DNA from 4 places in the Rhizobium sp. CFBP 13726 genome. Region 1 is predicted to be linked to each of the others. Evidence: predicted binding sites of a transcription regulator. Region 1 holds the regulator's gene; each other region holds the start of a gene.
What was found. The regulator PhoB, encoded in region 1, activates phosphate uptake and scavenging genes when phosphate is short. The targets are predictions, from matches to a motif close to TGTCATNNANCTGTCAT.

Region 1 (7,261 bases):
GAAGCCGGCAAGACCATGTAATCAAAGTTCCGGCGCCGCTTCCTGCGGCGCCGGTCTTCTTTCGGGCCAAGCGGCGACTTGTCCGTCGCGCGACAGAAGCAAAGCCTGGCGTCAGTCGCTGCGTTTTGGATGGCGAAACATATTGATTCCGATGGTGGGATTTGTGCGGTAATGGGTGCCGTCGATGGCGGTAGGCCGGGGGATTTTAATGAGCACACCATTGATTTTATTGATTCTGGCGATAATTGCGATCGCTTGTTACGTTGTCGGAACCAGGCACGCCCTGGCAATCGCCGGCGGCCGTTCCTCAAAGCTTCATTCACGTCCGGGCTACTACGGCACCTTCGTCGCACTCTGCGCCGTTCTGCCATCGGTTCTCATCCTGGCCGCGTGGCTGGTCGTCAGCCCGCTCTATATCAACTCCACTGTCCTCGATGGCTTTCCTGAAGACGTAAAGGCGCGTTCGCCGGCCGAACAGGGTCTCTCCTTCGGCATGGTAAGCTCGCTTGCGCGCGGCATGAACGTACTGAGCCTGGACGAGATCGAGCGCATCGGCGGAAATCCCGTCGAACTGCGCGCAGCGCTTGGCGCTAAGGGCGTCCCGCTTGCCGGCGACCCCGAACCATACATGGTCGAGTCCGCTGGCGATCTCAACGTAATGACCAAGATCAGCAACTGGGTTATGACCGCGGTAGTCCTTCTGGCAGCCCTGATCGGCGCCGGCTTTTCCTACACGCGCATCGCGCCGCGGTTTCGGGCTCGCAACCGTGTCGAGAAGGTGATCCTCGCCAGCCTCGTCGTCGCATCCTCGATCGCGATCCTGACCACGGTCGGCATCGTTGCCTCGATGCTGACGGAAGCAACGCACTTCTTCACCAGCATCCCGCCGTGGGAGTTCTTCTTCGGCACCGTCTGGGATCCGCGCTTTGCGGCCGCCGGCGCCACGGACTCGGCTGGTCAGTTCGGCCTTATCCCGCTGCTTCTCGGCACACTCTATATCGGCTTCGTCGCCATGCTCGTCGCCGTCCCGAGCGGCCTGTTCTCCGCGATCTACATGTCGGAATACGCCTCCCGCGGTGTCCGCTCCGTGGCAAAGCCTCTGCTCGAAGTTCTTGCCGGCATTCCCACCATCGTCTACGGCTTCTTTGCCCTGACAACGGTCGGCCCGTTCCTGCGCGACCTGTCTTCGCAGCTGAATGGCCTCGTAACCGGCGATTATGCAAATTTTATCCAGGCGCAGAGCGTTCTCACCGCCGGCTTCGTCATGGGCATCATGCTGATCCCTTACGTCTCGTCGCTGTCGGACGACATTATCACCGCCGTGCCGGGAACGCTTCGTGACGGCTCGCTCGGTCTCGGTGCCACCCAGTCCGAAACCATCAAGAAGGTCGTCCTGCCGGCAGCACTGCCGGGCATCGTCGGCGCACTTCTGATGACTGCCTCACGCGCCATCGGCGAAACCATGATCGTGGTGCTTGCAGCAGGCGTCGCCGCCCGCATGCAGCTCAACCCGTTCGAGCCGATGACGACGGTGACCGTCAAGATCGTCAGCCAGCTGACGGGCGACCTTGAATTCACCTCGCCGCAGACGCTTGTCGCCTTCGCACTCGGCATCACGCTGTTTGCGATCACGCTTTGCCTCAACATCTACGCGCTCTACATCGTGCGCAAATACCGGGAGCAGTACGAATGACCGACGTGGTTTCCTCCACCGCCGGCGTCTTGGCCAAGCCTGCCCGTCGCGATATCGGTATCAAACGCCGCTACGCCGCCGAGCGCCGCTTCCGCGCCTATGGCATCGCTGCTCTCTCGTTCGGCATCCTGTTCCTGATGCTCCTTCTGTGGTCGGTCGTCTCGAAGGGCTATACCGCCTTTCAGCAGACGATGATCACCATCCCTGTGGAGTTCTCGCAGCAGATAATCGACAAGGATAATGTGCGGGCTACGGATCCGGCCAAGCTGATGACGGCCAACTACCCGATCGTCGCCCGCAATGCGCTGGCGAAGGTTCTGGGCGTCGCCGAAAACGATCGCCAGGGTCTGCGTGCCGTCAACCAGATGATTTCGGACGGCGTTCGTGGCCAGCTGCGCGATATGGTCGTTTCCGATCCTGAGATCATCGGCACGACCCAGACGGTTTCGCTTCTGGCAGCCGGCGATATCGACAGCGCCGTGAAAGGCCAGATCAATCTCGACGTGGCGGAAACCAGCCGCAAGGTGTCCGACCAGCAGGTCGGATGGATGAAGCAGCTGGCCGACAGCGGTGCGCTCGCCAAGGAATTCAACACCGGCATTTTCTTCAACGGCGCGTCCAGCCGTCCGGAAGCAGCCGGCGTCGGCGTCGCTCTGATCGGCTCCTTCTATATGATGCTGATCGTGCTCGTCCTGTCCCTGCCGATCGGCGTCGCAGCCTCGATCTATCTTGAAGAGTTTGCCCCGAAGAACCGGTTCACGGACCTGATCGAGGTCAACATCAACAATCTCGCAGCGGTCCCGTCGATCGTCTACGGTCTGTTGGGTCTCGCGGTCTTCATCAACTTCATGGGCCTGCCGCGCTCGGCCTCGCTCGTCGGCGGCCTGGTGCTGACGCTGATGACGCTGCCGACCATTATCATCGCCACCCGCGCGGCACTGAAAGCAGTACCACCGTCGATCCGTGCTGCAGCGCTCGGGCTCGGTGCCTCGAAGATGCAGACGATTTTCCACCATGTCCTGCCGCTTGCCATGCCCGGTATCCTGACCGGTACGATCATCGGCCTCGCGCACGCCCTCGGCGAAACCGCGCCGCTTCTTTTGATCGGCATGGTCGCCTTCGTGGCAAACTATCCGACCACGCCGATGGATCCGTCGACAGCGCTGCCGGTACAGATCTACATGTGGGCTAACGAGGCGGAACGCGCCTTCGTTGAACGAACCTCGGGAGCGATCATGATCCTGCTCCTGTTCCTGATCTTGATGAATGTTGGCGCAATTCTCTTGCGACGCCGCTTCGAACGGCGTTGGTAGAGGAAGGGGGAAGCAATGAACATGATGTCAGAAGCTGCAGCTGAGAAGGCGCTGGACAAGAAAATGAACGACGTTGCATATAAGATGATCGGCAAGGATGTCTCCGTTTATTACGGTGACAAGCGCGCTCTTTATGACGTGAACCTGAATGTCCGCCAAAATACCGTCACTGCTTTGATCGGTCCGTCTGGCTGCGGCAAGTCCACCTTCCTGCGCACGATGAACCGCATGAACGACACGATCGAGGGTTGCCGCGTCACCGGCAAGATCACGCTCGACGGCGACGATATCTACGACAAGGAAATCGACGTCGTGGAGCTGCGTGCCCGGGTCGGCATGGTGTTCCAAAAGCCGAACCCGTTCCCGAAGTCGATCTACGAGAACATTGCCTACGGTCCCCGCATCCACGGTCTTGCCCGCGGCAAGACGGAAATGGACGCGATCGTCGAGGCAAGCCTGCAGCGCGCCGGCCTCTGGGCAGAAGTCAAGGATCGCCTGCATGAAGGCGGTACCGGCCTTTCCGGCGGTCAGCAGCAGCGCCTTTGCATCGCCCGTGCGATCGCCGTTTCGCCTGAAGTCATTCTGATGGACGAGCCGTGCTCGGCACTCGACCCCATCGCCACGGCCAAGGTCGAGGAACTGATCCACGAACTGCGCGCCAACTACACGATCGTGATCGTCACCCACTCGATGCAGCAGGCGGCCCGCGTTTCGCAGCGCACGGCGATGTTCCATCTCGGCCACCTGGTCGAGGAAAACGATACCGACAAGATGTTCACCAATCCGGATGACCAGCGCACCCAGGATTACATCATGGGCCGCTTCGGCTGATGCGAGCGCAGAACCCGTCAGCCGCAACTGCAGACATCAAGGATCAGACACATGGTTTCGACCCATATTCTCTCGGCCTATGACGAGGAACTGAAATACCTGAACCGCCGGATTTCCGAAATGGGCGGTCTGGCGGAGCAGATGTGCGGTGATGCCGTGCGTGCGCTCGTCAACTCCGACTCGGCGCTGGCCCAGAAGGTCATCTCGGACGACGTCATTCTCGACCACGCCGAGCGCGATATCCAGGACAAGGCGATCGTCACCATCGCCAAGCGTCAGCCGATGGCGGCCGACCTTCGCGAGATCATCGGCACGCTGCGCATTGCAGCTGACCTGGAACGCGTCGGCGACCTTGGTAAGAACACCGCCAAGCGCGTGCTCGCCGTGCAGGGAACAGGCGTCCCGCGCAAGCTCGCCCGTGGTCTGGAGCATCTTTCCGAACTGGCGCTGGTGCAGCTCAAGGACGTTCTTGATGTCTTCGCCAACCGCTCCGCGGAAAAAGCCGAAATCATCCGCCAGCGCGATGAAGAGATTGACGCGATGTACACCTCGCTGTTCCGCGAACTCCTCACCTACATGATGGAGGATCCGCGCAACATCACCACCTGCACCCATCTCCTGTTCTGCGCCAAGAACATCGAGCGCATCGGCGACCACGCGACGAATATCGCCGAGACCATCTACTACATCGCGACCGGCGCACAGCCGGAGGGCGAACGTCCGAAGGACGATACGTCCAACATGCTCGGCTCCGCCGGGACATGATGCAGCTCTCCCGAAATCGCCTGCCGGTTTCGGGACGATAACTGCCAAAACCAATGACCTGAAGCAGCGCGAGCGGATCTGGCGGATCTAAGTGCGGTTCGGGACGAGTGACGGAGCAAGTCGGAATGCAGCCGAAGATCGCAGTCGTGGAAGACGAAGAGGCCCTCAGCGTCCTCCTTCGGTATAACCTGGAGGCCGAGGGTTACGAGGTCGATACCGTGCTTCGCGGTGACGAAGCGGAAATCAGGCTTCAGGAGCGCGTTCCGGATCTTCTCATTCTCGACTGGATGCTGCCGGGCGTTTCAGGCATCGAACTCTGCCGTCGCCTGCGTATGCGGCCGGAGACGGAACGCCTGCCGATCATCATGCTGACGGCGCGCGGCGAAGAAAGCGAGCGCGTTCGTGGGCTTGCCACCGGCGCAGACGACTATGTGGTCAAGCCTTTCTCGACGCCGGAACTGATGGCCCGCGTCAAGGCGATGCTGCGCCGTGCCCGACCCGAAGTGCTGTCGAGCGTCCTCAAATGCGGCGACATCGAACTCGACCGCGAAACCCACCGCGTTCACCGCAAGAGCCGCGAAGTTCGCCTCGGGCCGACAGAGTTTAGACTTCTGGAATTCCTGATGGCGTCGCCCAGCCGCGTCTTTTCGCGCTCGCAGCTGCTCGACGGCGTCTGGGGCCATGACATCTATGTCGACGAGCGTACCGTCGACGTGCATGTAGGGCGCCTCCGGAAGGCGCTCAACTTTTCCAACATGCAGGACGTCATCCGCACGGTCCGCGGTGCCGGCTACTCGATGGAAGCCTGAGCACCGCGTCTCCTAGCCGGCAGCGTCATGGCAATCACGCCGGTCACGACGCAGGCGAGACCGAGCCAGGCTGTCGAGGCAAGCGTTTCGCCGAGAAACACGACGCCGATGCCAACGCCGATCGGCACCCGCAGATAGGCCTGCGCCGTCGTGCCGACGGAGCCGAGCGTCTGGACCAGCCGGAAATAGATGACGAAGGCCAGCGCCGTCGAAAATACCGCCAGCGCCAACAGGGCGAGCATGGAATCGGCGCTGGGCGTCAGCGTCCAGGGCCGATCGACCACGAGGCTCACGGGAATGAGGATGGCCGCCCCTGCAATCAGCGATCCCGCGGCGGGCATCATCGGGTCCAATCCTTTAAAATTCTTGCCGAAGATGGCAGCCGCCGCATAGCAGATCGTCGCCGCCACGATGGCGAGTTGCGCCCAGAGGCTCTCGCCCGAGCCGGCAAGCGCCTCCATGCCGACGATCAGGCATATGCCGACAATGCCTGCGGCAACTCCAAACAGCTTGGCCGCAGAGACGCTTTCATGGCGGGTGATCAGCGCCGTCAACAGAAAGGCGAAGATCGGCGTCGTTGAACTCAAGATGGTGGCAAGGCCCGCATCGGTCGTCTGTTCGGCCCAGGCGATGAGGGTGAAGGGGACCGCGCTGTTGAGGCAGGCCTGAACCGTGAAAAGCTTCCAGGTCTGCCGGTCGGTCGGCAGCTTCAATCCGCGAAGGCGTAGTGCCGCAGCGAGAATGAGCCCGGCGACCAGTGTTCTGACGGCAATAAAGGTGACAGGCGAAATCGTCTCCACACCGACTTTGATCAGCGTGTAGGACGCGCCCCAAAGCGTCGCGAGCGTGAGGAGCAGCAACAGATCCGTTGCCATGCTTGTTTTGGTGTCCGCCATTCCAGTTCCTGTCCCCATGAATGCAATCTCCGCCCCTCTTAGCGGAACCAGGAAAAGAAATGCTTCGACGACGGCCGAACCGTTGACCGCTGACGGCAAAGTTTTCCGGTGCTAGAACTGGATCATGCCCAATATGGTTTCAGGAAATACGATTGCGGAAGTTGCAAGCCTGATCGGCGATGCTGCACGCGCCAACATGCTGTCCGCGCTGATGGGCGGACAGGCGCTGACGGCGGGCGAACTGGCACGCCACGCCGGCGTCACCGCGCAGACCACCAGCGGCCATCTCGGCAAACTGGCGCAGGCTCGCCTGATCGAGGTCGAGAAGCAGGGCAGGCACCGCTATTACCGACTTGCCTCTCCGGAAGTCGCGCACGCGATCCACGCGTTGATGGCAGTCGCCGCGGATGGGCCGAAGCGCCATCATCCTGTCGGCCCGAAAGACGAAGCGTTACGGCTTGCCCGCACCTGTTACGATCACATGGCCGGCCGTCTCGCCATCGCGCTCGCCGATGCCCTAACAGGAAGCGGCTACATGCTGCTCGGCGATGGAGCCGGCCTGATCACCGACGAGGGCAGACGGTTCTTTTGTGATTTCGGGATCGATCTCGAACAGCTGACCCGTTCGAAACGCCCGCTCTGCCGGACATGCCTCGATTGGAGCGAGCGACGGCCGCATCTGGCGGGACAAATGGGTGCGGCGCTGCTGGACCGCGCTCTTGGCGTCGGCTGGATCGGCCGCCGAGAGGAAACCCGGGCTCTGCGGATCACGCGCGCCGGAGAGATCGGGTTTGCCGAGACATTCAGGCTTCCATCGGACTGGCGTATTGCACCGTCCGAAACTCTGATGGTCAGGCGGCTTCCTGGGTCTTCCATTCCGGCAGCGGGAACAGCTTGTCGTAGCCAAGATTGAAGAGATAGGCATAGACCACGTAGAACAGCGCGATCGCGATA
Region 2 (7,261 bases), on a different contig from region 1:
CCGATTATCAAGCCATTTTCCAGTACAGTGATGGCGTAAGGTCGCGCGATTTAAATTCGTCGAAATGAGTCAACCTTTGCGGCGATACAAGCCCGAAAAACTAACGTTGAGGCCGCCGCAATTTTTGTTGTCGCGCGCCCACCAGATACGGATCGCGAAGGATCATTCGCACACGGCAACTGAACTCGTCCCCGTCGTCGTAACGAAGTGTCGCCTCATCGCCCTCAGTGTAGGCAAGAACTCCTGCGTCCAGCTTTGCTGTCCCGGACACCGTTCCAGTGTGCACAGTCGCTTCTTGTTGCGGGTCTTTCATTCCGCGGGTTGCATCCCCGGTGACGGTCAAAGCACCGTCAGCTGCGGTTGCAATCAGGATGTCGCACTCTCCTGCCGACCACTCCCCAGTCCAATCGTTAAGCGACCGTGCAACCTTCCGCCAGCACGATCGGATGCGAAAGTCGCGAAAGGAATCACATTCGAGTCCTCGAAGAAGGGTAACCCCTTCCCCGGCTATGAACTCTATTACCTCAGCGGGCGCTTGCGCCTGCCCTTGCCCACCTTCGCCGTACTTCTAGGGCTCTGAGCTATCGAGGCTGAGCGACGTACGTTGCACGCTTCCAAGGAAATCGAAGCGGCAACAACTTAGAGACGATTTAGGGCACTGAGGTGCTTTGTTCTGCAGCTTATTGACAACTATGGAGACAAGGCACTTTGCTTCACACGGCTAGATAGGAAATGCTCCCCTTGCCCATTGTGGATAGCGTACACGTCGCCATCGGTCATCGCTTTAAACGGGATTTGAGTGGCTTTCATGAAAGCTACGGCCTTTTCGGCAGCCTCTGCCTCGTGATGATCAGAGCGATAGTGCGGCACGATGGCAAAATCGACAATTCCCATCCCCTTCCAAATAATGTCGGCGTCGTACCCTTCGGCAAGCTGTTGTGGCTCATCCATAAGCTCGATACCCCTTAAATGAGGGGTCGCGACCACAGCCCCGGCGCTGAAGCCGCCGTAAGCTATCTCGTCTGCCGCCAGCATCGGACGAATGACATCCTCAAAGCCACTTTGCCTAATAGCTCGCATAAGAAGAAATGCATTGCCGCCTAACAACCACACCATTCCGAATTTCCGCAACGCGTCTGATAATGCACGTGGATTGCCAAAATACGTCCTTAGGTCGAGGGGAGCAGCCTCTAAACCAAGCGCTGCAAATTCGTTGAATGGGTTATAGACCTCAGCCTCGTACTGGCGTCTTGCCTCCGGAGGGCGGAAATCGAGTGCGTTGCCAATGATAGCCACGCGCCCTTGGCCACTGATATCTACCAGCTTCTCTGGATAGTCACCAATGCGGTACGATGATAAATAGACCCGCACGTTTGCGTTCCTCTTCGTTACTAAAGGCCGGTACGCCTGGACTACCTCAAGCACCGGCTGATTCAAAGAACCAAAGCCGACGTGGAGAAAGTGAATAACTAATCTCATGGCTTTGCGGCTGAAGCCTATTGCAGTGGCGCTCCGAAAGATTGCGAGGTGCTCGAACAAAGTATTTTCTACTCACCGCCCTCCTTAAAATTCAACCCTGACCACGTTGTAGCCGGGTTGGCCCGTGCATGCTGTCCCCAGTTCCCGCGCACTTCTGGCAAGGAGCAACGGAGCGAAACCGCAACGTCCGCAGTATGCCCTTGCTGGAAATTGGTTGACTAGGGCAGTCCCCGTCTCTGGAACTAAAGGGATCAGATGATGACGCGTTTATATCACCTTGTCGCCTTGGTGGGGTACGAACCGTCAATTGCTCAGCTAGTAATGTGAATCTCAACGGCACGAGCCGAAAAACAACCTGTGAAATAGGATATCGCCTTGTCCGCAGGAGCCTCATCAATCGCAGTGTAAGCCAATACAGGTTGCGATCTCGACGACCTGAGAAAGTCGCATTCGACGGTCGTCGGCATCCTCGCGACGACGATTGTGCTAGCTCTGTGAAAATCAGCGATATTGAACTGCTTTAGCGCCATACTGATTGAGCCAAGCTCGTCAAAAATCTCGGCGAAACCAGCAAATCGTGTCGCACAGCAGTAACGCCTCCCAATTCCGATTGGATGGCCGCTGGCATACGCACCGATCTCAATCGCGATTACGGGCGATGCAATTGTCAACGCTAGTGGAACTGCAACCTCTTCATTTGCGGGCTCCAACCAGTGTCGGATGATTTTTCTTTCCGGAGTTGCGCCCACGGCTTTCAGATTTTGGTCAAACCTTACCCTAGCGCCAATAGCATAAGAGATCGGCGTATCGGCAACAAAGGTGCCGTTGCCATGAAGGATGCGGAGGAGCCCGTCTTTCTCCAATTCTGCTAGGGCGCGTCGGGCTGTCATCCGGTTGATCGCAAATTCTTCAGCAATCTGGTGACTGGAAGGCATTCTTTCGCCAGGCCTCAATATGCCTTCTTCGATCCTTTCACGGATTTTGTGCGCCGCCTGCATCCATAGCGGTGCCCGTGAACCAGCGTTAGCCATTTTTTGAACGCCCCCTTTGTCATTCCACTGTCATGTTGACGATGGTAGAGGTATATACCTCTCGTAACGCGAACATACGAATAGTACGTTATAAACTGTAGGTTCTTGATGTTGTCACCGCAGCTCTCCAAACGCTACCTACTATGGGATTTCGACGGAACGTTAGCGGCGCGCAAAGGGCGCTACACAAGTGCTCTCGAAGCCGCAGCCATCGCTGCCGGTCCCGCATTCGCCGGTACTGCTGATTTCATCAGGCCATTCCTATCGGGTGCTTTCCCTTGGCACGGTGCCAAGCTGGCGCATCCCTGGGCAGGGAATGCCGATGGGTGGTGGAGCCCGATCCTTGCCGCAGCTGAAACGGCTCTCCTTACCCTTGGCATGGAACCGAGGCTGGCCGTTTCGGTCTCGAAAAGATCGCGTGTGGATCTTGCTGGTTGGCAGGTAGATACCGATGCTGTCGAGGTATTGGAACATCTGTCTGCTCTAGGTTGGCACCATGCAGCTCTTTCCAACTTTGCTCCAGAGCTTCCGTTGTTGATGGAGGGCTTGGGCCTTACCGGTCATTTCGATAAAGTCTTCTGCTCAGGGCGGATAGGAGTTGAAAAGCCATCACCAGCTTTTTTCCGATACGCGATTGCATCGCTGGCTCCCGGTCGGGCTCTGTGGATGATTGGCGACAACCCCGACGCGGACATCGCGGGCGGCCAAGCTGTTGGGCTGTCGACCATACTTGTTGGGCGCGGTAGTCACGAAGTCAGCCTCGTCGCTGAAACACTGTCCGAAATTCCGGAAATTCTCCTCAAGGAACATCGCCAATGAGCATCTCTAATCCGAACCATTTGTCGATGAAAGACAGGTTACGTCAGATCCCCTCCCTAAAAGGGCCGCTTCCTCATATGGACCTGGAGAGATTTCCCGACACACCGCACGCGGCATTCACAATGTGGCTTGAGGATGCTCTTGCAGCTGGCATCAAAGAGCCACATGCGATGACGCTATCCACGGCAGATGAGAGCGGCTGGCCGGATGCCCGAGTTCTTATCTTGAAGAATGTCGATAAGCGCGGCTGGCATTTCGCAATTAAGGCCGAAAGCCCGAAGGGTAAGCAGATAGAAGTGATGCCAAAAGTCGCGTTGACATTCTATTGGCCTGACCTTGGGCGCCAGGTTCGCATACGCGGCGAGGCTGCCGTGCTCAATGCAGAAGAATGCGCCAAAGACTTCCTGGAACGACCCTCCGGTTCCAAAGTGAGTGCGATAGCATCGAGGCAAAGTGACGTTCTGAAAGACAACCGAGAGCTCGAGCAACGTCTTAGCGATGCCCGGACCTTCCTAGCGGCAAACCCCGACCACGTTGCACTGGATTGGCGTGTGTATGCCGTATCTCCTGTTGTTGTTGAGTTCTGGCAGGGGGCGTCGGACCGCAACCATATTCGTTTGCAGTACGCCCTTGCTGGAGATGGAATGACCTAGGAAATGCACCGTCTGTGGTCCTGAAGGGGTCAGACAAAACCCGTTTATACTACCTTGTCGCCTTGAAGGGATCCGAACCAATGGCACGTTTATTGGCTGAACTAAGCCGCCGAAAAGGTGGCGTAACGCTGGGTGATGGAACCTGAGCTTGCGAATGGAAGCGTCATTCAGATGCTTACCGACTGGGAGCTGCCAAGCGCCGACTTGTGGGTCGCTTTATCCAAGCGGGAGACTGCCGACCGCAAAGGCGCGTGCCTCCGTCAACTGGTTTGAAAACATTTTCTCGAACCTGTCGAGCTGATCCCCCGCCCTGAAAGAATCTGAACCAACGACCGCCATTTCGAAACCTCAACTGCCAAGGAAAAATCGATAGTTTCCTTTGGAGTTATCTCAAAGACGGATTGGGGGCGTTCCACATTGGCGAGCCCCCAACCATACAGCGTTCTCAGTCATCCGGCTGTCAGGCATCTGGGACGATGGCCCGGTTCACCAGCAGCGTATCGACATATTGGACCATACTGACGATCTTACCGTCGCGGACCTCGTAGAGATGGGCAAAGTGCGCCGTCATCGACTTGCCTGTCGCCTTGTAGGTGCCGGAGTAGATGCCGAACGCCGCAACACGATTGCCGTCCTCCATGAGGGTATGGACTTTCGCGTTGTAGCCGATCCACTCCGTACCGAGCCTGTGGAATACCCCGGCGACAATGGCGTCGGGGCCGACATAGGTGCCGGCATAGGGGAAGCCTTCGGCTTCCGTCCACGTCGCATCGTGCGCCAGGGCCGCAAGCAGGTTGCGGCCGTTATCCTCGGATGAGCCCTCATAGGTGGCCCTGATGAGATCGAGATTGGCGCCCATCGCGATCAGCCCCACTTCATTTCGCCGGTGGCGACCTTGGAGCCGATGTCGAGTGCCACACCCATGCCGAGACCCGGGAAGCGTGCTTCCATTGCAGCCTTGAGCGATGCGGAGTCCTTATGCTTGGAGAGTTCCTCCTCGAACGCTTTCAGGTAAGCGATGGTGTGCTGAACACCGGAAAGATCGGTCTTGGCGTCGGGCACCATGTGTCCGGCCACCACGACAGCCGGCTTGCGCGCCGCGATCTTTTCGAGATTGGCAACCCAGGCAGCCCGGAGTTCGGCGCTGTTGGTGTCTGCCGTCCACACATGGACACCGTTGAAGATCATCACACCGCCAAACACGGCGTTCAGGGATGGAACGAAGAGATAACGCCGATTGGCGAGGCCTTCCGCTTCGACGATCTCGATCGTTTCACCGTCAACCGTCAGGGTCTTGCCGTCGAAGATATTGGGCATGACGACATCGGCCAGCGTCTGCGGGCCATTTTCCTTGAGTTGCGGTCCCCAGACGGCAAGCTTCTTTTCGACACTGGCCTTGATTGCGTCAACCGTGGCTGAGGCAGCGAGCACCTTGGCGTCGGGGAAGGCGACCTTGATCGGACCGAGGCTGAAATAATAATCTGGATCAGACTGGCTGACATAGATCGTTGTGAGCGTCTTGCCCGTTGCCTTGATCGCTTCGGCCAAGGCCTTGCCGTCGGGAAGCGTAAAGCCGCCATCGATCAGTACAGCTTCAGTCGGGCCGGAGACCAGAACAGGCGCACGGAAGAAGCCAGTCTGCCCGGCGGGAAAATGCTTCCAGGTGAGGCTTCCTGCGGCATGGCCCAAGTCAGCGGGCGCGAAAACCGCGGTGGCGCCGACGGCGAGAGTGGTTTTCATGATGGTTCTCCTCGTGAACATGATTGTCTCCAGGTTTAGGCTTTAGGAAAGGGTGGGCCGGGCCCTGCCAAGAGCAGAAAGCCTCGCTATAAGATCATCGGCGTTGCCGAACAGCTCGTGGGCCTTGACCAGCTCGGTTCGCTGTCCGTCATCGACAATCAACGCTGGCACGCCACCGGCTTCGAACTCCCGCATCAGCAACTGGGCCCGCTCGACACGCTTGCGGTTTGCCACCAGCAGCTCCGCATCCGGTGCCGCAAGGCAAGCGGCGGCGGCACTGAGGTCGGCCCTCTCCAGGATATCGCGCAGTTCCGACAGGTCGGTAACGTCGCGACCAGCGACATAGCGCGCTTCCTGGATGAGCCGAATTGCATCAATTTCGCGAGACGGTTCTGTCAGAGAAACGGCTGTGACTGCCAGCGTCGGTGGGCCAGAATCCAGCAATCCGCCACCGCCGAGCACCTTCACGCGATAATCCTCAGTGAACTGCTCCCCCGTTAAGCTCGCGATGCGAACATCATTGGACCAGGCAAAATTCGCGAAATGTTCGTCTACCACCCGTGCGCCTGTCCCTGAGAAAAGACCAGTCGGCGCGAGTGCGACGATAAGGTTTGGCAGCGCGGCGAGTTGTGCAAGCAAAGGCGACGCGCCATAGCACCAGCCGCAGAGGGGATCGAATAGGTAGGTAATATGGGGCCTATCGCTCATATCTTGCTCCTTGCGCATCTTTAGATGGCATAAAAGGATTAGAGCGAGAAGTCCGTCGAAGACGACAAAATGTATGCTATAAGCAAACAATCAATTTGGAGCGCACGCATGCAGGAAGCGACCAATCTCAATCGGCTGGCCTATTTCGTCGCTGTCGTCGATGCGGGTTCTTTCACGCGCGCAGCCGAATATCTCGGCATTACCAAGGCTGTCGTCAGCCAGCAGGTTGCGAAGCTCGAAGAGGAGGTTGGCACCACGCTGCTGATGCGCACGACACGCCGGCTCCAGCCGACCGAGGCAGGAAGGATGTTTCACCTTCGTTGCGTCCTCGTCTTGCGCGAGGCCGAGGATGCCCTGAGAGAGTTGGCTCAAGCCAGAACAGAGCCAAAGGGTCTGCTGAGGATCACCGCGCCATACGACTATGGCACCTCGGTGATTGTGCCCATGGTGACCGCCTTCACTGTCCGATATACGGACTGCAAGGTCGAACTCTGCCTCAGCGACAAAATGGTCGATCTCGTCGCCGACAGCATGGACCTCGCTATTCGCGTAGGCTGGCTGCCCGATTCAGGCCTGCAAGCCCGCCGGATTGGCGCGTTTCGACAATATCTGGTTGGCGCACCTGAGCTCGTGAGCAAGGTGGCCAAACTTAACGAGCCTGGCGATTTGCCATTCCTGCCCTTCGTCGCCAACAACGCGCTAAAGGAGCCCTTGGAGTGGACCTTTGTCCGCAACGAAGGAGGCGAGGCACGAACTGTGCGTTTCAAGGCCGACATTGCGATCAACACAACGCCGGCCGTGATGGAAGCTGTGCGGCAAGGCGGCGGGCTA
Region 3 (7,261 bases), on a different contig from region 1:
TCGCCGCCGCTGGGGGAGGTAAAGTCGTAGGATGCCGACAGCCGCTTGCGATCGACCTCTTCGCCGCTCTTCAGCGTGCCCTGCTGGTAGCTCGTTGTCGTGCCGCGCATGTTGTCGCTGTCGATCTCCTTGTTGAAGAGTTCGCCGGTCAGGCCGAAACGATGGCCGCCCTCGATATACTGGTGGAACTTGGCGAGCAGGTTGCGTTGCCAGTAATCGCTTGGATTGGCCTCCGTGCGGGTGGTGCCGTAACCACCGATGTCGCCCTCGTTATCGGTCTCGTTGCCGCGCTTGTAGCCGCCCTGGAGCATGAACCAGCTGTCATTGTGTCGTGCGGCGATGGCGGCATTGTTGCCGAGGCTGCGGTCGGCGCTGTCATAGGTGCTCTTGGTCAGGGCGCCGAAATTACGGCCGTCCTCGATCAGGTCTTCCGGATTGATCGTGTAGAGCTGGACTGCGCCGCCAAGAGCGCCGGAACCGACGCGGCTCGAATCGGCACCCTTGGTGATATCGATCGTCGAAAGCGTGTCGAAATCGAAGGCGTTGTTGCCGCCACGGGCGCTATCGCGCGGGTCGGTCAGCCAGGGCTGGCGGATCCCGTCGATTGTCGTCAGGACGCGCTCGTTTTGCAGACCGCGAATGTTGATGCTCTGGCTCTGCCGGTTGAAGGTGACGCCGGCATCGACGCGACGGGAGAAATCCTTGAAATCGGTGACCATCCGGTCCTGGATGACCTGACGATCTGTCGTTTCGGTCAGCGGCGAGTCGGACTTGCCGACGGAAGTCCCGTCGCGCAACACGATCGGCTTCAGGGCGGTCGTATCCTGGCCATCGGCAACCTGGGTCGCGGCGGTCGTTCCAGCGGCGGTCGTTCCAGCGGCGGTCTGGGCAGTCTCTTGCGCCCATGCCGGCGGCGCGGCCGTGATCAGCAGAAGTGCGGCAGTTCCGGCGTAGAGATGGCGATGCCGCGACGAACGGGTAGGCATGGTGGTTCCCCTCAAAAAGACATGCAGAGACATCGGGCGCGGCGATAGCCTGCGTCCGGGTAACGTTCGGATTGTTTGATTTCCGCCGAAGCAGAAGCCCCGCAAAAAGCCTTAGAAATCTAAACTAAATGAGTCAAGTTTGAATCTGAGTGTAATACTCATGTTTTTGCGCGGCGTGTGGTGAGAGCACGCCGTGACGAGTGTTGGTCGTCGTCACGGCGTGGTTGGTCAGTGGCTCGGTGGTGGGTTTGCGGAAGTCGGAGAAGAGGCGACTGTCAGCCTGACGCTGCCGCGGTTGTTGCCGTAGGCGCCCCAGGCATCGTTGGCGAAGCAGTAAAGATAGCCGTCGCCCTTCGGTGTGAATTTCGCCTTGCTGCGGATGAGAAACACCTCGTGGGGCAGTTTGAGAATGCCGTTCTTGGGCGTCTGCTGCTGAGCGGGCGGCGGCACGTCGTTGGCGATCACGCCGATCAGGCTGAACCAGGGAAGCTCCTCCTCGCGACGGGTCCACCAGAAATCCACCTGCTGGTTTCCGGTCGACCATTTCCACGCCTTCTCGAGCTGGCCAAGGCCGCTAGAGGCAATATGGGCAATCTCACCGGCCTGGAAGTTTCCTCCATCTTTCGGGCCATCGGCGTTGCACAGGACCGTGCCATCGGTCCACTCGCCTTTCGCGACGAACGTGTAGGTAATGCCCTTTTGCAGAAAGATGCCGGTGTCGTTCCAGTGGTCGCGTGCGAAGACGTCGACCTCTGCGGGCAGGTCTGCGTTGGCGTGCCGGTAGCGCCCCTGCGACAAGGGCGGGGTGCGGTGCCGCTCGGAGGCGGAGCTGTGCAAATCTTCTGAAGGCGTTGCGGTCACGTGCGGTACGGCGCGCGGTCTCGTTTTCAGCTTGGCGAAGATGCCACTGGCGGAATCATGCAGCACGCCGCGCGGATCCGGCCTCAGCTGGTTTTCAGCCCCTTCGCGGAATACGAGGCCGCAGCTTTTTGCCTCGTTCATCATCCACAGGAGAGCGCCGTCCGAAAGGCCCGTTGCGGCATAGCCACCGCCGACATCACCATGCACGCCTGGGAACCAGACCTGTTTCAGCGTTCCGGTCCAGCCATCCGGCTTGACCCAGAGCGTCGGCATGAAACTTTGGCGGAACTCGTCGAGCGCCACCGCATGGCGGGCGTTGAGGACGGCGGAACCGAGTGTCGTATCGTGAAACTCATGGTTCTCCGGATTGTCGAGAAGGTTGAGAAACCCCATGTCATCGGGAATGCCGAGCGCGCCGACCGTATCCCAGACGCCGATGAACTGGATGAGCGTTGAGGCATTGCGGGTGCCGCCTGGGGCGACGTTGTGGAAGTGGATCTTGCCGGACTGTTTGCGCTTGGTGCCGGCTTCGCTCTTGGCGCGGTACTCCGTGAAAATCGCCTCGATCGCCTTCCAGGTTCCCTCTTCGTCGAGCTTAGAGGCTTTGATATCCAGAAGGCCGCATTTGGAGATCATGCCGCCGAGGCTGCGGACCGTGTAGGCGCCACGGCTGAAGCCGAACAGATAGATTTGATCTCCGGATTTGTAGGTGCTGGCAAGCCATTTGTAAGCGCCCTTGATGTTGTCAGCGAGACCCTTGCCGGTACCGCCTTCCACCGCACGTCGCCACCAGGTTCCGTCTGTGCCGACACCGGGGTGATAGTAGGCATCCTGTTTGATGCCAGTGGCATCCTTGTCGGCGACTGCATTGTAAATCTTGCGAACATTGGTCGGGCTAGGCTGGCCGCCATCCATATCGTCGGGCGTGTTCCAGGTGCCGTCGCAGCAGAGAATAAGGTTCATTGGTCGTTCCCCCTCGATCCCCCATGGATCAGAGATATATAAGATTGTATCGAATTAAATTGCAACTTTGGTGTGTGGATGAGCGCGTTGTAGTGTGCATAATCAGGGCGCTGCTCCCGTTCCGGGCTTGTGGTGGGGAAGCGGCTGTGGCCATGGTTCACGCAAACCAACAAGCGAGAGACAAGCATGGCCCCCGTTCCATCCGACATCGAGATCGCCCGCGCGGCAAAAAAGAAACCGATCGCGGACATTGGCGCGGCGCTTGGCATCTCTCCCGAGGCGTTGGTGCCCTACGGCCATGACAAGGCGAAGATCGGGGCCGATTTCATCGGCTCGCTCCAGGGCCGCCCCGATGGCAAGCTGATCCTCGTGACGGCGATCAATCCGACGCCGGCGGGCGAGGGCAAGACGACGACCACGGTCGGTCTCGGCGACGGGCTGAACCGGATCGGCAAGAAGGCGGTGATCTGCGTGCGCGAGCCGTCGCTCGGGCCCTGTTTCGGTGTCAAGGGCGGGGCTGCCGGCGGCGGTTATGCGCAGGTCGTGCCGATGGAAGACATCAACCTGCACTTCACCGGCGACTTCCACGCCATTACCTCTGCGCACAATCTCCTGTCGGCGATGATCGACAACCATGTCTACTGGGGCAACGCGCTCGACATCGACACGCGCCGCATCACCTGGCGGCGGGTGATGGACATGAACGACCGGGCGCTGCGCCAGACCGTGACCTCGCTCGGCGGCGTCTCGAACGGCTTTGCCCGGGAAAGCGGCTTCGACATTACCGTCGCATCCGAAGTGATGGCGATCCTGTGTCTGGCGCAGGATCTGGCCGACCTCGAAAAGCGGCTCGGCGATATCGTCATCGGCTACCGGTTCGACCGCTCGCCGGTCTATGCCAGAGACATCAAGGCCGACAAGGCGATGGCGGTGCTTCTGAAGGACGCGATGCAGCCGAACCTGGTGCAGACGCTGGAAAACAATCCGGCGCTGGTGCATGGCGGGCCGTTCGCCAACATCGCCCATGGCTGCAACTCCGTGATCGCGACGAAGACGGCGCTGAAGCTTGGCGACTATGTGGTGACCGAAGCGGGTTTCGGAGCGGATCTGGGTGCCGAAAAGTTCTTCGATATCAAGTGCCGCAAGGCGGGGCTGAAGCCCGATGCGGCCGTGATCGTCGCGACCATCCGGGCGCTGAAGATGAATGGCGGCGTGAAGAAGGACGATCTCGGAGCCGAAAATGTCGAGGCGCTGACGCGCGGCTGTTCGAACCTTGGGCGTCACATCGCAAACGTGCGCAAGTTCGGTGTGCCGGTCGTGGTCGCGATCAATCACTTCATCTCGGATACCGATGCGGAAGTGGCGGCGATCAAGGAATACGTCTCGCATCACGGCGCCGAGGCGATCCTCTGCCGTCACTGGGCGGAAGGTTCCGCCGGAATCGAGGAGCTGTCCTACAAGGTGGTGGAACTGGCGACAAGCGGTGCCGCCGATTTCAAGCCGATCTATCCTGACGACATGCCGCTGATGGACAAGATCGAGGCTGTTGCCACCAAGATCTATCATGCCGGCGAGGTGACGGCGGAAAAGCCGGTGCGCGATCAGCTGAAGGCCTGGGAAGTGGCAGGCTACGGCCATCTGCCGGTCTGCATCGCCAAGACGCAGTATTCGTTCTCCACCGACCCCAACCTGCGCGGTGCTCCGGAAGGTCATGTGGTGCATGTGCGCGAAGTGCGGCTGTCTGCCGGCGCCGGCTTTATCGTGGCGATCACCGGCGAGATCATGACCATGCCGGGCCTTCCAAGCGCGCCTTCGGCCGAGCGGATCCATCTGAACGCCGATGGGCTGATCGAAGGGTTGTTCTAGGCCTTATAGTTCTCAGCGGGTTTTCTCCTGATCGTCCTTGCCTCTCGCCTTCGCGGGTGAGGGGCAACGTCATGCGTCTGTCACACCGAAATGGTCTGTTCGTCCTTACTCTTCAGGCACTGGCGGTGACCCGACGATTCGGGGCCGGCCATCGGGAACATCAGGATGGATCTTGTTCTTGCGACACTCGCCATTGCCCTTCTGGCGATCAATCTCTTCAGCATCGGTATCGCCGGCCTGCGGCTTTCGCATCGTGACAAAGCGAGCGACAAGCCGGCGGTGATCAAGCCGGACGGTGTCTCGATCGTCATTCCGGTGCGCGGCATCGAGGCCTATTCCAGCCTGACGCTCGCGCATGCATTCAAGCTCAAGTGGCCGGAGTACGAGCTGATCTTCTGTGTGCAGGACGAGGGTGATCCGATCATCGCCGAGATCCGCTCGGCGATCGCCGCGCATCCGGCAGTGCCCGCGCGGCTGCTGATCGGCGACGACCGGATCAGCGCCAATCCCAAGCTCAACAACTGCGCCAAGGGCTGGCACGCGGCGCGCCATGAATGGGTGGTGCTTGCCGATTCCAATGTGCTGATGCCCAAGGACTATATCCAGAACCTCGTCTCCGGTTGGCGGGCCGATACCGGGCTCGTATGCTCGACGCCGATCGGATCGCGTCCGGACGGGTTCTGGGCGGAAGTGGAATGCGCTTTCCTGAATACGCTGCAGGCGCGCTGGCAATATGTGGGCGAGGCGCTGGGGCTCGGCTTTGCGCAGGGCAAGAGCATGCTGTGGCACAAGCCGTTTCTGGATGCTGCCGGCGGCATCCAGGCGCTGGCGGCCGAGATTGCCGAGGACGCGGCGTCGACCAAGCTCGTCAACCGGCATGGCAAGAAAGTGCACCTTGTGTCGGCACCGTTCGAGCAGCCGCTCGGGCGCCGCGGGCTGGAGGAAATCTGGTCGCGCCAGACGCGCTGGGCCCGGCTGCGGCGGGTGACGTTTCCGCTGTTCTTCACGCCGGAGATCCTGCTCGGAGCGCTGCCGCCTCTGGCGCTAGGGTTGATCGGCGCCGTCATGCTGGATCTCAATGTCGGTCTGGTGGCCGCGACCGTGTTTGCCGCAACCTACCTGCCGGAACTCGCCCTTGCGCGGGCCAAGGGCTGGCGGCTGTCGATCCTGTCGCTGCCGGCAATGATGGTGCGCGACGTGATGCTGCCGGCGATCTGGATCAGGAGCTGGCTTTCCGGCTCGTTCGAATGGCGCGGCAATGCCATGACGATCGGCACCCAGGAAAGCCGGCTGACCGGCTCCTCGCCGGCCTGACCCTGGCCCTCAACGGCTACTCGCAGATGCGGTAGCCGCCATCCCTGTCGATGATGTCGAGATGAAGGTGATCCTCGTGGGCGGCATCGCTGCCGGGTGCGAGGACCGTGGTGAAATGCAGGCAGGCACCTGCGGCGGCCGTCTTCTGGAAGGCACCCTCCAGCGTGTGATCGTCGTCTCGACGCTTCATTACGACCTTCTCGCCGTTGTCGAGCTTGAAGGCGGCGACATCGAAGGCGTTGCCGCGGCCATGCTCGGAAATCTTGCCGGTCGAGGCGCTGTTTCTGAGGCGGCACTGGTAGGTGGAGCCCGGGACAAGACCGGTAATCTTGCGGCCCGGCATGGCGATGTTGAGCGCGGGCTGGACCGTATCCTTCAGCCAGTGGGCCATGGTCAGTGCCGTCTTGCAGCGCATGGTGGCGCCGCCGAGATCGACGCCGGGCAGAACCTGCGCCACCTCGATCGGCTGCTTGATGCCGCAGCCATTGCCGTCGTCGATCGGTTTGACGGATTCGAACTTGGCGCCGATGGCACCGAGGTCTGCAAGGCAGGCCTTGAGTTCTGCGGCGTCTTCCTCGACGAGAGGCGGAGGAGGCGGGGTCTCGGCCTGTTCCTGCTTTTCGTCCGCAGGCTTGTCGGCCGGAGTTTTGTCATCAGCGGCCTTGTCCTGCGGTGCCTTGTCGTCTGGCTTGGCGGCGTCCGGTTTGGCAGGTTCAGTCTTGCCGTCGTCGCTCGCTGCAGCGGGCTTCTGTTCTGCGGGTTCTTCCGGCTTGGGAGTGGGGGTCGGGATGGTTTCTTCAGGAGCTTTACCGGTCTGTTCCGGGCTCTGGGTCTGTTCGGGGGCCGGGACAGGTGGCTCTGCGGGGCGCTCTGCCGGCTTCTCCGCAGGGGTTTCGGGCGGGTTCTCGGGCTTTGCTTCGACGGGCTTTGCGGCGACCTCAGGTGTAGCAGCGGCTGCGGCCGTTGCCGCCGTTGCCTCGGGCACGGGTTCACCACCCGGCTTTGCCATGGGAAGCGGAACGATAGCGAGGGCGGGGGCGGCGGGGATCGCGGCTCGGCTCTGGTTCTGGGCACCCTGTGCGGGGCGGGTCGACTGGTTTTTGCCGGACGAGGATTTGCGCGTCGACTGTTTGCGGGTGCGTCCGGCATCGCGCATGAACTGGTCGATGATGTTGATTTCGACAAAGTTCGGCGTCGAGCCTTGCGGCGCTGGGCGGGCGGGCAGAGGCGCTGCACCCAGTGTCAGCGGTGCGCTCATTGCCAGCGAAGTG
Region 4 (7,261 bases), on a different contig from region 1:
GAGGCAAGCAGCGCCCGATTCGCGTCTGATCGTCGATGCCAACGAGGGTTGGACAGAGGACAATCTGGCCCGACATCTGGATGTGGCCGACGCCCTCGGTATCTCGTTGATCGAGCAACCGCTGCCAGCCGGCAAGGATGCAATCCTTGCCACCATCCGCCGCAAGGTGATGATCTGCGCTGACGAAAGCGTGCACGCGACCGGCGATCTTGCAAGTTTGAGAAACCGCTACGACGCCGTCAACATCAAGCTCGACAAGACCGGCGGGCTGACGGAGGCGCTGATCATGAAGGAGGAGGCCCAGCGACTGGGCTTTGCCGTCATGATCGGCTGCATGGTCGGAACCTCGCTTGCCATGGCCCCCGCAGTTCTTCTGGCGCAGGATGCCGACTACGCCGATCTCGACGGTCCGCTACTCTTGGCGCAAGACCGCCCGGACGGGCTGCGATACGACGGATCGCTGGTCTATCCGCCCCGGACGAATCTCTGGGGATAATGAGTCCCTTGCACCGACAGGCCGTTACGCAGCCTGCATGCCCCTAATGGTCTCCGGTGAAGGCAGCGTCGTGATTTCCGCAGTCTTCGCGATCTTCTGCCAGGAGATCAGTTCCAGCGTCCCGTCGCGATGCTCGGCAATCGCCGTGCAGCTTTCGACCCAGTCGCCCGTGTTGACGTAGTGGATCCCGTCGATGTCTTCCATCACCGCATGATGGATATGGCCGCAGATGATGCCATCGACATTGTTGCGACGAGCCTCGTCGACGACAACCTTCTGGAACTCGCCGATGAAATTCACGGCGTGCTTCACCTGCAGCTTCGCCCAGGCGGAGAATGACCAGTATGGCAGGCCGATGCGGCGGCGCACCGCTGCAAGACCGACATTGATGGCGATTGCCGCATCATAGGCCCAGTCACCGAGATAGGCGAGCAGACGCGCATTGCGCACCACGACGTCGAACTCGTCACCGTGCAGCACCAGGTATTTCCGCCCGTCTGCCATCTCGTAGATCATCCGGTCTGCGACCTCGATACCGCCGAAATGCATGCCGGGGAAATCGCGCAGGAATTCGTCGTGGTTTCCCGGAATGTAGACGATCCGCGTGCCCTTGCGCGCCTTGCGCAAAAGCTTCTGAACCACGTCGTTACAGCCCTGCGGCCAGTTCCAGCTGCGCTTCAACCGCCAGCCGTCGACGATATCGCCGACCAGCACGATCGTTTCCGCCTCGTGGTAGCGCAGGAAATCGAGGAGAAAGTCCGTGCGGGCGGCTTTGGAGCCGAGATGCACGTCCGAAATGAACAGGGTTCTGAAATGCCTTGTCTCGATTGCATCGGCCACGGAAACGTCCCTTCGTTACCTACCTTGTCCTACCCTTCGAAAATCAGACTCGTGTTTCAGGATGATGACAGGGGCGCGATCGCCGCAGTCGGCGACCACCCGAAACCGGCGGCAAAATCCGACAGCATCGCAAATATTGTAGTTTCTCGATGGATCGATTGATGTAAGGAGGGGACTCGCATGTCAGGACGGAAATCGACACGAGGAGCCATAAGAGCATGGATGGGCACGACAATCCGAAACCATCGCCGGTAACCGGAGATCTCGACGAACAGGCTCTCTTCTTCCACCGCTATCCCCGCCCCGGCAAGCTGGAAATCCAGGCCACCAAGCCGCTCGGCAACCAGCGCGATCTGGCGCTCGCCTATTCCCCGGGTGTGGCCGCCCCTTGCCTTGCGATCCGCGACAATCCGGAAATGGCCGCGGAATTTACCGCGCGTGCCAATCTGGTCGCCGTGGTCTCCAACGGAACTGCCGTGCTCGGTCTCGGCAATATCGGCCCGCTCGCTTCCAAGCCCGTGATGGAAGGCAAGGCCGTCCTCTTCAAGAAATTCGCCGGCATCGATGTGTTCGACATCGAAATCGACGCGCCGGGCATCGAAGCCATGGTCTCGACGATCTCGGCACTGGAGCCGACCTTCGGCGGCATCAATCTCGAAGACATCAAGTCCCCGGAATGTTTCGAAGTCGAGCGTCGTCTTCGCGAAAAGATGAACATCCCGGTTTTCCATGACGATCAGCACGGAACGGCGATCATCGTCGCCGCCGCGATCCTCAACGGCCTGGAGCTTGCCGGCAAGACGATCGACAACGTCAAGATCGTCACGTCGGGCGCCGGTGCGGCAGCGCTTGCCTGCCTGCATCTTCTCGTGTCGCTTGGCGCGAAGAAGGAAAACATCTGGGTCCACGATATCGAAGGGCTGGTCTATGAGGGCCGCGTCGAGCTGATGGACGAGTGGAAGGCGATCTACGCCCAGAAGAGCGACAACCGCGTTCTGGCCGACAATATCGCCGGCGCAGACGTCTTCCTCGGCCTGTCGGCCGCGGGCGTGTTGAAGCCCGAACTTCTGGTGCAGATGGCCGAAAAGCCGCTGATCATGGCGCTCGCCAACCCGACGCCGGAAATCATGCCGGAACTTGCACGCGCCGAACGTCCCGACGCGATGATCTGCACCGGCCGCTCGGACTTCGCCAACCAGGTCAACAACGTCCTCTGCTTCCCCTACATTTTCCGTGGTGCACTCGATTGCGGCGCCCGCACGATCAACGAAGAAATGAAGATGGCGGCGGTCAAGGCGATCGCAGCACTTGCCCGCGAAGAAGTCTCTGACGTCGCCGCGAAAGCCTATTCCGGTGAAACGCCGATCTTTGGCCCCGACTACCTGATCCCATCGCCATTTGATCCGCGGCTGATCCTGCGCATCGCGCCGGCCGTCGCAAGGGCTGCGGCCGAAAGCGGCGTCGCCGCTCGTCCGATCCAGGATTTCGAAGCTTATCTCGACCAGCTTAGCCGATTCGTCTGGCGCTCCGGCTTCGTGATGAAGCCGATCTTCACGGCGGCCAAGACTGCCGAAAGAAACCGCGTCATCTTCGCCGAAGGCGAGGACGAACGGGTTCTGAGGGCCGCACAGATCTTGCTCGAAGAGCAGATTGCAAGGCCCATCCTGATCGGCCGTCCCTCGGTCATCGAAGCGCGTCTCCAGCGTTTCGGCATCCGCATCCGCCCGAATGTCGATTTCGCCGTCGTCAACCCGGAAGACGATCCGCGTTACCGCGGCTATGTCGACGACTATTTCGCGCTTGTCGGTCGCCAGGGCGTCAACCCCGAAGCGGCACGAACCATCGTGCGCACCAGCAACACGGTCATCGGCGCGCTCTCGGTCCAGCGCGGCGAGGCCGATGCACTGATCTGCGGCATCGAAGGCCGCTACGACCGGCATCTGCGCGACGTCAACCAGATCATCGGCAAACGCGAAGGCACGAAGACGCTCGCCGGCCTCAGCCTGCTGATTTCGCAGCGCGGTGCGATCTTCTTCACCGACACGTTCGTCAACTACAATCCGACCGCCGAAGAGATTGCCGAGATCACCATTCTCTCGGCCCAGGAAGTGCGCCGCTTCGGCATCAAGCCGAAGGCGGCCCTCATCTGCCACTCCAATTTCGGCTCGCGCAATTCCGAAAGCGCCGCGAAGATGCGCGACGCACTCGCCATCATTCGCGAACGGGCGCCGGATCTGGAAGTCGACGGTGAAATGCAGGGTGGCTCGGCGCTTTCCGAGGAACTGCGCAAGCGCGCCATGCCGAGCACCACATTGTCCGGTGAAGCCAATCTGCTGGTCTTCCCGAACCTCGATGCGGCCAGCATCTCGCTTGGCCTGGTGCGCACCATGATGGACGCGCTGCATGTCGGCCCGATCCTGCTTGGCACGGCAAAACCCGCCCATGTTCTCGGCCAGTCCGTCACATCCCGCGGCGTCGTCAATATGGCGGCTCTGGCCGTCGTCGAAGCCTCGCAGCCAGAGTCGCTGTTCGGCTAGGTCTCACAGAAGCCGGGGCGGTTTAGGATATCTTCATCCGCCCCGGCCTATGTTTGATGGGTTTTAACGAATTGCCGGAAAAGCGATGCGATTTCGCGGCCTGATCTTCATTCCGCTCGTCTTCGTCCCCGCCTCCGTCCTGGCGCGGGATGCGCAGCTTTGCGCGGATCTGTACCGCAAGCTTCACAGCACACCCGTTGTGATCGGCAATACCGCTGAGATGCGCCGATATGCGCAGGACCTCAGCCAGGCAAACTCCGACATCCGCAAACTTCGCGTCGACATGCGGCGCGCCGGATGCGGTGGCGGCAGCATTGTTTCCTTTGGCGCGGCCAAGGCCGACCAGTGCGAACCCCTCCTCGAGCAGCTGCAAGCCCTGGAGGAAAACCGCGAAGTGCTTGTTGACGAGCGCAACAAAGCCCGCAACCTGTCCGTCACCGGGGAAGAGCGCGGCGCAACCATCGTTGCCATCCGTCAGAATGCCTGCATTCCGTCCGATTTCCAGGATGTCGCGAAGGAGGAGGAAAAGGAACGGATCCGGGTGAAGGGGATCGCGCTACCGAAGGATGAGGAGGCCTATTCCGGCAGCATCACCGACCTGCGGACCCGCAAGCCTGCCACCGTCCAGAAGGTTGCGATCGATCCCACGCCGCCGGTACCGGAGCGGAATTACGAAACCTCCGCAAAGGTCCGCACGGTGGGTCCGATTTTTCTCCCTGAAGCCAGTATTGATCTGCGCCACCCCCGCGAAAATGGTCCGCAGCAACAGCAGTAGTCAGTCTCCCTGCCAGCGCTCGGAAAACACCAGGTCTTCCAGTGCAAGGCGCTGGCGCCAGCCGCGCACGGCCAGTTCCGGCTCGCTGTAGAGCTTGTCCACATGGCCGAGACAGAGCCAGGCGACGATCGCCACGCGCTCTGGGATACCCAGCAGCCTGCGCACGTCCTCATCGCGGAAAATGCTGACCCAGCCGACACCGACGCCTTCGGCGCGCGCGGCAAGCCACAGGTTCTGCACGGCGCAGACGGTGGAGTAGACATCCATGCGCGGATTGTGGGTGCGACCGAGCACGACCGGTCCCGCCCTGTCCGGATCACAGGTAACGCAGATCGATAGCGGCGCCTTGCGAATGCCTTCAAGCTTCAGGCTGCGATAAAGATCGCGCTCGCCGCCGGAAAACATCTCCGCCGCCTCGTCATTGGCCTTTGAAAAGGCCTCCCAGGCCGCCTGCCGCATCGCCTGGTCACGGACGAGGATGAAATTCCACGGCTGCATGAAACCGACTGACGGTGCGGCATGCGCGGCCGCCAGAAGACGGGAGACAAGCTCGTCGCTCAAGGGATCGGCAAGGAACTGATCGCGAACGTCGCGTCGCGTTTCGATCACCCGGTAGATCGCTGCCCGCTCCGCCGCGGAAAAGGCGCCGGCCGGAGCAAGGCCCGCTTGCGTATCGTCGGACGGTTCTGGAATTGGCGGCATCGTCTATCCCCAACAATACTTGCGACGGCTGAAGCAAAACTGCCGAGGCTATGCCCGACCATACCAGATATCGCAAGCCCATCACGAAACAGGAAAATACCTGACATAGGCGAATTCGTCACCGTCCGGTGACCAGTTTGGCGAATTCATCGTGCCCTGCCCGCCGAACAGTTCGAACAGCGTTTCGACATTGCTGCCATCCATATCCATCAGCCGAACCCGGACATCGAGATCGCGCGGATGATCGAACACGTCGCCGTCATAGGACACGAAAACGATCTTGTCTCCCTTCGGTGACGGATGCGGAAACCAGTCGCCATAGGGGCTGTCGGTGATGCGCTCCGCCGAGCCGCCCAAAGCCGGCACGCGCCAGATCTGCATGGTGCCCGTACGGCTCGAATTGAAATAGATCCAGTTCCCGTCCGGGGAGTAGTCAGGCCCGTCGTTGCGGCCTTCGCCATGGGTGAGCCGCATCTCCTCGCCGCCTTCGACCGCAATCGTATAGATATCGAAAACGTCGTCGCGGATGCCGCAATAGGCGAAGCGCTGTCCGTCCGGAGACCAGCCGTGCCAGTAGGAGGGAAGCTTCGGTGTTACCAACCTTGGCTTGCCCCTGGTCGCGGCAAGCACATAGATCGCGGACTTGCCGAATTCGACCTTATCGGAAATCGCAATCAGCGTGCCGTCGGGCGAGATGCCATGGTCGTTGTTGCAGGCAACCGCGAACTCGGTGTCAACGATGATCGGAGGCGTGTCGCCGGCCACGGGCAGCCGATAGATCAGCCCGTCGCTGTTGAGCATGAGGAAACGTCCGTCCGGCGCCCAGTTCGGCGCTTCGAAAAGCGCGCTCGTCTGCCAGACAATCCGGCTCTGTCGCGTCCGGATATTATAGATTTCGACCGAACTGCGCATTGCATCCTCTCCCGGCGATTTGCTGCCAGCGTGAGGTTACGACGCCTGAACACAAGGTGGCAAGTCACGCGAGATAAGCCTTCGGAACTCTAAAAACACATCATTAAAAACTGACGGACGCGATTCATGGATTCTTTATAACCGCATAACATTATATTCGAATATACTCATACAATGGGAGTTGGTGATGAGAATCCGGTCCTTGCTGCGATGCCGTTCGGGCAGTTCCGCCGTCGAATTCGCGATCATCGCGCCGGTCCTGCTTCTGATGCTCTTCAGCCTGATCGGCTATGGCGTCTACCTCGCTGCGGCCCACGCCGTGCAGCAGATTGCCGCGGATGCGGCACGCACGGCTGTTGCCGGCCTCGATGCCAGCGAACGCCAGAAGCTGGTGCAGGAGTATCTCACCAAGTCGACGATGGACTATGCGCTTCTCGACAAGAAGAACTTCACGACGAAGGTGCAAAGCGACCCGAGCAACCCCAACCAGTTCACCGTATCGATCGAATACGACGCAAGTACCCTGCCGATTTTCAGTCTCTACAGCTACGCCATGCCGGACAAGCACATAAGGCGCTATTCGACCATGCGGATCGGAGGCATTTGAGATGATTTTCCGCCTGAAGCGTCGTCAGACTATCGCCGGTGACCGGGCCGGCAACATTGCCATTACTGCTGCACTTGCCATGCCGCTTGCCATCGGAGCGCTGGCTCTCGGCGTCGACTATGGCAGCCTGACGCTGCAGCAGCGGCAGTTGCAGGCAAGCGCCGACCTTGCCGCGATTGCAGCGGCGGCCAACATTTCGACTGCGGAAAAATCCGCTTTCGACTTTTTCGCGATGAACGGTCAAAGCATTGGCGTCGTCAGCGCCGGCGGCCTGCTGACGACCAAGGGGGTTGTCCCATTCAACCCCAAGACGGCGCTCGAAGCCTATGGCAGCTATGCCGAGATCACCAGGGGCCGCTATGTACCCGATCCCGCGCAGCCTGCCGCGAACC

Region 2: a site for PhoB is predicted at 2,528-2,544, ahead of phnF (phosphonate metabolism transcriptional regulator PhnF). Genes of this name have one in related genera too.
Region 3: a site for PhoB is predicted at 4,744-4,760, ahead of IFT66_RS07670 (ceramide glucosyltransferase). Genes of this name have one in related genera too.
Region 4: a site for PhoB is predicted at 1,390-1,406, ahead of IFT66_RS05695 (UDP-2,3-diacylglucosamine diphosphatase). Genes of this name have one in related genera too.

The regions. Positions count from the first base shown of each region.
Region 1 covers NZ_JACYUU010000003.1:373,345-380,605, forward strand. The annotation lists gene IFT66_RS15855 (substrate-binding domain-containing protein) at 1-21, shown strand, start outside; gene pstC (phosphate ABC transporter permease subunit PstC) at 209-1,693, shown strand; gene pstA (phosphate ABC transporter permease PstA) at 1,690-3,006, shown strand; gene pstB (phosphate ABC transporter ATP-binding protein PstB) at 3,022-3,837, shown strand; gene phoU (phosphate signaling complex protein PhoU) at 3,889-4,602, shown strand; gene phoB (phosphate regulon transcriptional regulator PhoB) at 4,728-5,411, shown strand; gene IFT66_RS15885 (DMT family transporter) at 5,393-6,307, opposite strand; gene IFT66_RS15890 (ArsR/SmtB family transcription factor) at 6,432-7,220, shown strand; gene IFT66_RS15895 (PACE efflux transporter) at 7,159-7,261, opposite strand, start outside.
Region 2 covers NZ_JACYUU010000007.1:16,601-23,861, reverse strand. The annotation lists gene IFT66_RS22105 (hypothetical protein) at 1-11, opposite strand, end outside; gene IFT66_RS22100 (Type 1 glutamine amidotransferase-like domain-containing protein) at 691-1,479, opposite strand; gene phnF (phosphonate metabolism transcriptional regulator PhnF) at 1,791-2,510, opposite strand; gene IFT66_RS22090 (HAD family hydrolase) at 2,619-3,329, shown strand; gene IFT66_RS22085 (pyridoxine/pyridoxamine 5'-phosphate oxidase) at 3,326-3,982, shown strand; gene IFT66_RS22080 (nuclear transport factor 2 family protein) at 4,443-4,841, opposite strand; gene IFT66_RS22075 (MBL fold metallo-hydrolase) at 4,847-5,743, opposite strand; gene IFT66_RS22070 (DsbA family protein) at 5,765-6,430, opposite strand; gene IFT66_RS22065 (LysR family transcriptional regulator) at 6,539-7,261, shown strand, end outside.
Region 3 covers NZ_JACYUU010000002.1:130,102-137,362, reverse strand. The annotation lists gene IFT66_RS07685 (TonB-dependent hemoglobin/transferrin/lactoferrin family receptor) at 1-986, opposite strand, end outside; gene IFT66_RS07680 (DUF2235 domain-containing protein) at 1,215-2,810, opposite strand; gene IFT66_RS07675 (formate--tetrahydrofolate ligase) at 2,997-4,676, shown strand; gene IFT66_RS07670 (ceramide glucosyltransferase) at 4,842-5,990, shown strand; gene IFT66_RS07665 (extensin family protein) at 6,007-7,248, opposite strand.
Region 4 covers NZ_JACYUU010000001.1:1,160,476-1,167,736, forward strand. The annotation lists gene dgcA (N-acetyl-D-Glu racemase DgcA) at 1-496, shown strand, start outside; gene IFT66_RS05695 (UDP-2,3-diacylglucosamine diphosphatase) at 521-1,336, opposite strand; gene IFT66_RS05700 (NADP-dependent malic enzyme) at 1,555-3,873, shown strand; gene IFT66_RS05705 (hypothetical protein) at 3,959-4,648, shown strand; gene bluB (5,6-dimethylbenzimidazole synthase) at 4,649-5,350, opposite strand; gene IFT66_RS05715 (TolB family protein) at 5,432-6,262, opposite strand; gene IFT66_RS05720 (TadE/TadG family type IV pilus assembly protein) at 6,450-6,869, shown strand; gene IFT66_RS05725 (pilus assembly protein TadG-related protein) at 6,871-7,261, shown strand, end outside.